DNA from 3 places in the Enterobacter sp. K510 genome. Region 1 is predicted to be linked to each of the others. Evidence: predicted binding sites of a transcription regulator. Region 1 holds the regulator's gene; each other region holds the start of a gene.
The links. The regulator PhoB, encoded in region 1, activates phosphate uptake and scavenging genes when phosphate is short. The targets are predictions, from matches to a motif close to CTGTCATAAAACTGNCNNAT.
Positions count from the first base shown of each region.

Region 1 (2,273 bases):
GCCCTTCCATACGTGAGGTCTGCTCGCGCATGGTATGCAGCGCTTTTTCACGGGGCGCGCCTTCCAGCGTCTGCTCCTGCATCATCTCCAGATAGCCCTGCAATACCGTCAATGGCGTGCGCAGTTCATGGCTGACGTTGGCGAAGAAGTTACGGCGCGCGCCTTCCAGCTGATGCATCTGCGTGACATCACGCGCCACCATCAGCAGTTGCTGATCGCTGTAGGGCATGACGCGAATTTCCAGATGGCGGCCATTATTCAGCACCAGATTGAGGGGCTTAAGGAATTCCTGACGCTTCAGGTACTGGGTGAATTCGGGATAACGCAGCAGGTTAAGGATGTTCTGGCCGTTATCGTCCGGCCAGCGCAGGCCCAGCAGTTGCTGCGCCAGACCGTTACACCAGAAGATCACGCCTTCTGCGGTGGTAAGCACCACGGCGTCCGGCAGCGACTCCGCGCCGCTGCGGAAGCGTTTGATCAGGCTGCCCAGTTCGCGACGGCGTTTTTTGTTACGCATCTGCATCTGGTGCAGCCCGTATAACAGCGGCTCCCAGCTACCGTGGCCCGGCGGCGGCGTCATGCTTCTGTCCACCCAGAGCCACCAGGAGAGTTGCAGTAAGTTCCAGAAATGCCAGACCAGTAATCCGGTGACGGCCGCCAGCAAAAACCACGGCAGATAACCAAATATGGCGCCGAGCACCAGCGCCGGGATGCAACACAGCACCAGCTCCAGCACCAGCCTTTTCCATGACAGCCGTTCCAGCACGCGTCACACTCCCTTCAGATGTTAGAAACGGGTCGAAAAACGATAACCCGTGCCGCGGACGGTCTGTACCATACGATCGTGGCCGCTATGTTCCAGCGCTTTACGCAGGCGGCGAATATGCACGTCAACCGTGCGATCTTCAACGTAAACGTTGGTGCCCCACACATGGTTCAGCAACTGTTCCCGGCTGTAGACACGCTCCGGATGGGTCATAAAGAAGTGTAATAGCTTAAATTCGGTAGGCCCCATATCGAGGGGATTTTCGCCGGTCATCACGCGGTGGGAAGTGGGATCCAGGCTCAGGCCCTGCATTTCGATCACCTCTTCCACCGCCATCGGCGAGATGCGGCGCATCACGGCTTTAATACGCGCCACCAGCTCTTTTGGCGAGAACGGCTTGGTGATGTAATCATCCGCCCCGGTTTCCAGACCACGTACGCGATCTTCTTCCTCGCCGCGGGCGGTAAGCATCATCACCGGAATATCACGGGTCAGGGCTTCACGCTTCACATGTTTGATAAACTGAATACCGGAACCGCCCGGTAGCATCCAGTCGAGCAAAATGAGATCGGGCCAGGGTTCATTCAACTGGTTCACCGCGCTGTCATAATCTTCCGCTTCGACAGGCTGGAAGCCGTTTTGCTCGAGGACAAAGCATACCATTTCACGAATTGGAGCTTCATCTTCCACGACCAGAATGCGTCTCGCCATAATTTGCCCTGTATTTATTAAGTCGCCAGTATATGTTGCGGTGGCATTATGCGTCAGATTTATGACAGATTTATGAAAATGATGACTGCCTGATGACTCAAGCCATTGTTTTATGACACTCGTGAAAAAACCGATAACTATCTTCACGCCGCTTAACGTTTATAATCGGCTTCACGCTTTTTTGCCATGGGATCGTTATGCGTCTTCTTCACACCTCTGACTGGCACCTGGGTCAAAACTTTTACAGCAAAAGCCGGGCCGCTGAACATGCCGCCTTTCTTGACTGGCTGCTGAAAACCGCGGAAGAACAGCAGGTGGATGTGATTATTGTCGCAGGCGACATTTTTGATACCGGCTCGCCGCCGAGCTACGCCCGCGAACTCTACAACCGCTTTGTGGTGAATTTGCAGCAAACCGGCTGTCACCTGGTGGTGCTGGCGGGTAACCACGATTCCGTCGCCACGCTTAACGAATCCCGCGAAATTCTCGCCTTTTTAAATACCACTGTGGTCGCCACCGCTGGCAGCGCGCCCTTTATGCTCAAACGCCGGGACGGCACGCCGGGCGCGGTGTTCTGCCCGGTGCCGTTTTTACGCCCGCGCGACATCGTGTTAAGCCAGGCCGGGTTATCGGGCAGCCAGAAACAACAGCTTTTGCTGACCAGCATCACAGCGTATTACCAGCAGCAGTATGAAGAAGCCTGTGCCCTGCGCGGGGAGCAGAGGCTGCCGGTTATTGCCAGCGGCCATCTGACCACCGTCGGAGCCAGCAAAAGTGACGCGGTACGTGACATTTA
Region 1 covers NZ_JBNRLQ010000003.1:381,981-384,253, forward strand. Annotated here, with positions in the region: gene phoR (phosphate regulon sensor histidine kinase PhoR) at 1-766, opposite strand, end outside; gene phoB (phosphate response regulator transcription factor PhoB) at 788-1,477, opposite strand; gene sbcD (exonuclease subunit SbcD) at 1,675-2,273, shown strand, end outside.

Region 2 (2,273 bases), on a different contig from region 1:
CGGTAAAGCCTGCCGCCGTCCCTGCCGCTTTTTTCGGTGCCAGCTCCAGCGCATGCAGACCAATCAGCATCACCGGGCCGTAAATCAGGAAGCCGATGACGATCATGCAGATCATGTCCACCGTCGGGTTGCCCGGCGGGTTCAGCCAGTACACGACGGTGGCGATGGTCACCAGCGTCATAAAGAATACGCCGGTCGCGCCACGGTTGCCCCTGAACACTTTATCCGACATCCAGCCGCACAGCAGCGTGCCCGGAATACCGGCATATTCATACAGGAAGTAAGCCCATGACGACTTATCCAGCGCGAAGTGTTTCACCTCTTTCAGATAGGTCGGCGACCAGTCGAGAATGCCGTAGCGCAGCAAATAGACAAAAACGTTCGCAATGGCGATATACCACAGCAATTTATTCGGCAGCACATACTGCATAAAGATCTGCTTCGCGGTCAGCTCTTCTTCCGTTTTTTCGCTGTAATCATCCGGATAGTCATTCTTATATTCCTCAATAGGCGGTAATCCGCAGGACTGCGGGGTATCGCGCATCAGGGCAAAGGCTATGAACGCCACGACGATAGCCGCGAACGCCGGCATATAAAGCGCGGCTTTCCAGTCGTTAAACCACGCCATACCGAGCAGGAACAGCAAGGGCGGGATGCCGCCGCCGACGTTATGCGCGCAGTTCCACACCGACACGATGCCGCCGCGCTCTTTCTGCGACCACCAGTGCACCATGGTACGTCCGCACGGCGGCCAGCCCATCCCCTGGAACCAGCCGCATAAAAACAGCAGCACAAACATAATGGCAATGCTGGAGGTCGCCCAGGGCACAAAGCCCATAAACAGCATTACGGCGGCGGCCAGGATCAGCCCCGCCGGTAAGAAGACGCGCGGATTCGAGCGATCCGACACCGATCCCATGATGAATTTGGAAAAGCCGTAGGCAATGGAAATCCCTGACAGCGCAAAGCCCAGATCGCCGCGGGAAAAGCCCTGCTCCACCAGGAACGGCATCGCCAGCGCAAAGTTTTTCCGCACCAGGTAATACGCCGCGTAGCCGAAGAAAATGCCCATAAAAATCTGCCAGCGTAAACGCCGGTAATACGGATCGATCTGCTGCTCCGGTAACCGGGGTTGATGCGCGGCAGGTTTAAAGATGCTCAACATAAAGCCTCCGTGGCATGTGTTGTTTTGTAATGAGTGAAAACGAGCGTCACGCCGCCTCAAAAGCGTGCGACGAGTGAAGACTGGACGTTAACGCAGGAAAAGTCGCGTCGAATGTTACAGAAATATGACAAGGCGCTCAATTCACGCAACAAATGTTCTTTTACTTTCGTTTTATGCGCGAATATGCGCGCAATCAAACAAACCACACAAGGAATGTGGCTAAATGCGCAATAAGGGTCATTAAGATAAGAGGGAAGCGAAAATGCGCGACGTGACTGAGTACGACGTCATCATTATCGGCGGCGGCGCAACCGGGGCGGGGATCGCCCGCGACTGTGCGCTGCGCGGGCTGCGTGTGGTGCTGCTGGAACGCCACGACATCGCCACCGGCGCCACCGGGCGCAACCACGGCCTGCTGCACAGCGGCGCGCGCTATGCGGTAACGGATGAAGAATCGGCGCGGGAGTGCATCAGCGAAAACCAGATCCTGCGCCGGGTCGCCCGCCACTGTATTGAACCCACCGGCGGTCTGTTCATTACCCTGCCGGAAGACGATCTGGACTGGCAGCAACAGTTTATCAGCGCCTGTACCCGCGCCGGGATCGCCGCTCATCCCCTGTCAGCGGAAGAAGCGCTGCGCATCGAACCCTGCGTGAATCCCGCGCTCATTGCCGCCGTGCAGGTGCCGGACGGCACCATCGATCCCTTTCGCCTGACCGCCGCCAACATGCTGGACGCCCGCGAACACGGCGCGATTATCTTAACCGGCCATGAAGTGATCGGCCTGCTGCGGGATAAAGATCGGGTGAACGGCGTGCAGATCCGCCATCCCTCAACGCAGGCGGTGCAGTCCCTGTACGCGCCTGTGGTGGTAAACGCCGCCGGGATCTGGGGACAGCGCATTGCAGAGTATGCGGATCTGAGCATCCGCATGTTCCCGGCGAAAGGCGCGCTGCTTATTCTTGATCACCGCATCAACCAGCAGGTGATCAACCGCTGCCGCAAACCTGCCGACGCCGATATTCTGGTGCCGGGGGATACCATCTCGCTGATTGGCACCACCTCCACGCACATTGATTACCGTGATATTGATAACACCCGCGTCACG
Region 2 covers NZ_JBNRLQ010000002.1:14,173-16,445, reverse strand. Annotated here, with positions in the region: gene glpT (glycerol-3-phosphate transporter) at 1-1,165, opposite strand, end outside; gene glpA (anaerobic glycerol-3-phosphate dehydrogenase subunit A) at 1,428-2,273, shown strand, end outside.
Region 2: glpT (glycerol-3-phosphate transporter) is a predicted target of PhoB. The motif match lies at 1,277-1,296, and genes of this name have one in related genera.

Region 3 (2,273 bases), on a different contig from region 1:
TCGCTGAATACCCTGCGCGACCGTATCACCCGCATTAACGGCATTGATGAAGTGCGGATGGACGACAGCTGGTTTGCGCGTCTGGCGGCGCTCACCGGGCTGGTGGGCCGCGTGTCTGTGATGATCGGCATTCTGATGGTGGCGGCGGTATTCCTCGTCATCGGTAACAGCGTGCGTCTGAGCATTTTCTCCCGTCGCGACAGCATCAACGTGCAGAAACTGATTGGCGCAACGGATGGCTTTATCCTGCGTCCGTTCCTCTACGGCGGGGCGCTGCTCGGCTTTAGCGGGGCATTCCTGTCGCTCATTCTGTCGGAGATCCTGGTGATGCGGCTGTCATCGGCGGTGACGGAAGTGGCGAAGATTTTCGGCACCCAGTTTGAGCTAAGCGGCCTCTCATTTGACGAGTGTTTATTACTGCTGCTGGTGTGCTCAATGATTGGCTGGCTGGCCGCGTGGCTGGCAACGGTGCAACATTTACGTCACTTTACCCCCGACTAAAAATTCTCTGATATACTCTTTCCCTGCTGCATCGGATGTCTGTTAGCAGGGAAAGAGTCCCTGATCTCTCTTTTCTCCTGCTTAGCCTTTATCATAGTAATGTCACATTTTGTGCGTAATCTATTCACAACGTTGCATGGAACTTGTGGATAAAATCACTGTCTGATAAAAGTGTGGATGATATTCTCGCTGCTCATAAGCGCTGGCATGTTTGTTGCCTGAAGGGGACAAGCCGCCGCCAGTAAGAAGTACATTGAGAGGATTTGAATGACCAAAGAAATGCAAACTTTAGCTTTAGCCCCTGTTGGTAACCTGGAATCCTATATCCGGGCTGCGAACGCATGGCCGATGTTGACGGCTGATGAAGAGCGGGAGCTTGCTGAAAAGCTGCATTACCAGGGTTCACTGGAAGCAGCTAAAACGCTGATCCTGTCGCACCTGCGCTTTGTTGTTCATATTGCTCGTAACTACTCGGGCTATGGCCTTCCGCAGGCAGACCTGATTCAGGAAGGTAATATCGGCCTGATGAAAGCTGTGCGCCGCTTCAATCCGGAAGTGGGTGTGCGTCTGGTCTCTTTTGCCGTGCACTGGATCAAAGCCGAAATTCACGAATACGTGCTGCGTAACTGGCGTATTGTGAAGGTCGCCACCACTAAAGCGCAGCGTAAGCTGTTCTTTAACCTGCGTAAAACCAAGCAGCGTCTGGGCTGGTTTAATCAGGACGAAGTGGAAATGGTCGCCCGCGAGCTGGGTGTTTCCAGTAAAGACGTGCGTGAGATGGAATCCCGTATGGCCGCCCAGGACATGACCTTTGACATGTCGTCGGACGATGAATCCGACAGCCAGCCAATGGCGCCGGTACTCTATCTCCAGGATAAAACCTCTAACTTTGCCGACGGCATTGAAGACGATAACTGGGAAGAGCAGGCCGCGAACAAACTGACCGATGCGATGCAGGGTCTCGACGAGCGTAGCCAGGCGATCATTCGCGCCCGCTGGCTGGACGAAGACAACAAGTCTACATTGCAGGAACTGGCCGACCGCTATGGTGTTTCCGCTGAGCGTGTACGCCAGCTGGAAAAGAACGCCATGAAAAAACTGCGTATCGCCATCGAAGCCTGATCTCCGCAAACCGTTTTTTGTGGTTTGACGTCAAAGACCCCTGGATGAAAGTCCGGGGGTTTTGTTTTTTTACGCCTGCTCTGGCGATTTTTTACCCTCTGGCAAACACTTACAGATGCGCATTATATAAACAATGGCATCTCAGGGGGACAGGGTGAGAAATAACGAACTCAATGAAAGACGTTTACAGGCCACGCCGCGCGGCATTGGCGTGATGTGTAATTTTTATGCGGATAAAGCCGAAAACGCCACGCTGTGGGACGTGGAAGGCAACGAGGTGATCGATTTCGCCGCGGGCATTGCCGTGCTTAATACCGGGCATCGTCATCCGAAAGTGATGGCCGCCGTGGAAAAACAGCTGCACGCCTTTACGCACACGGCGTATCAAATCGTGCCCTATGAGAGTTACGTCGCGCTGGCGGAAAAAATCAACGCGCGCGTGCCAGTCGCAGGGCCTGCCAAAACCGCCTTCTTCTCGACCGGCGCGGAAGCGGTGGAAAACGCGGTGAAAATCGCCCGCGCTTACACCCGCAGGCCCGGCCTTATCACCTTTGGCGGCGGCTTTCATGGCCGCACCTATATGACGATGGCGCTGACCGGCAAAGTCGCGCCCTACAAAATCGGCTTCGGTCCCTTTCCCGGATCGGTGT
Region 3 covers NZ_JBNRLQ010000005.1:267,308-269,580, forward strand. Annotated here, with positions in the region: gene ftsX (permease-like cell division protein FtsX) at 1-501, shown strand, start outside; gene rpoH (RNA polymerase sigma factor RpoH) at 769-1,623, shown strand; gene ACQUTD_RS11000 (4-aminobutyrate--2-oxoglutarate transaminase) at 1,778-2,273, shown strand, end outside.
Region 3: rpoH (RNA polymerase sigma factor RpoH) is a predicted target of PhoB. The motif match lies at 590-609, and genes of this name have one in related genera.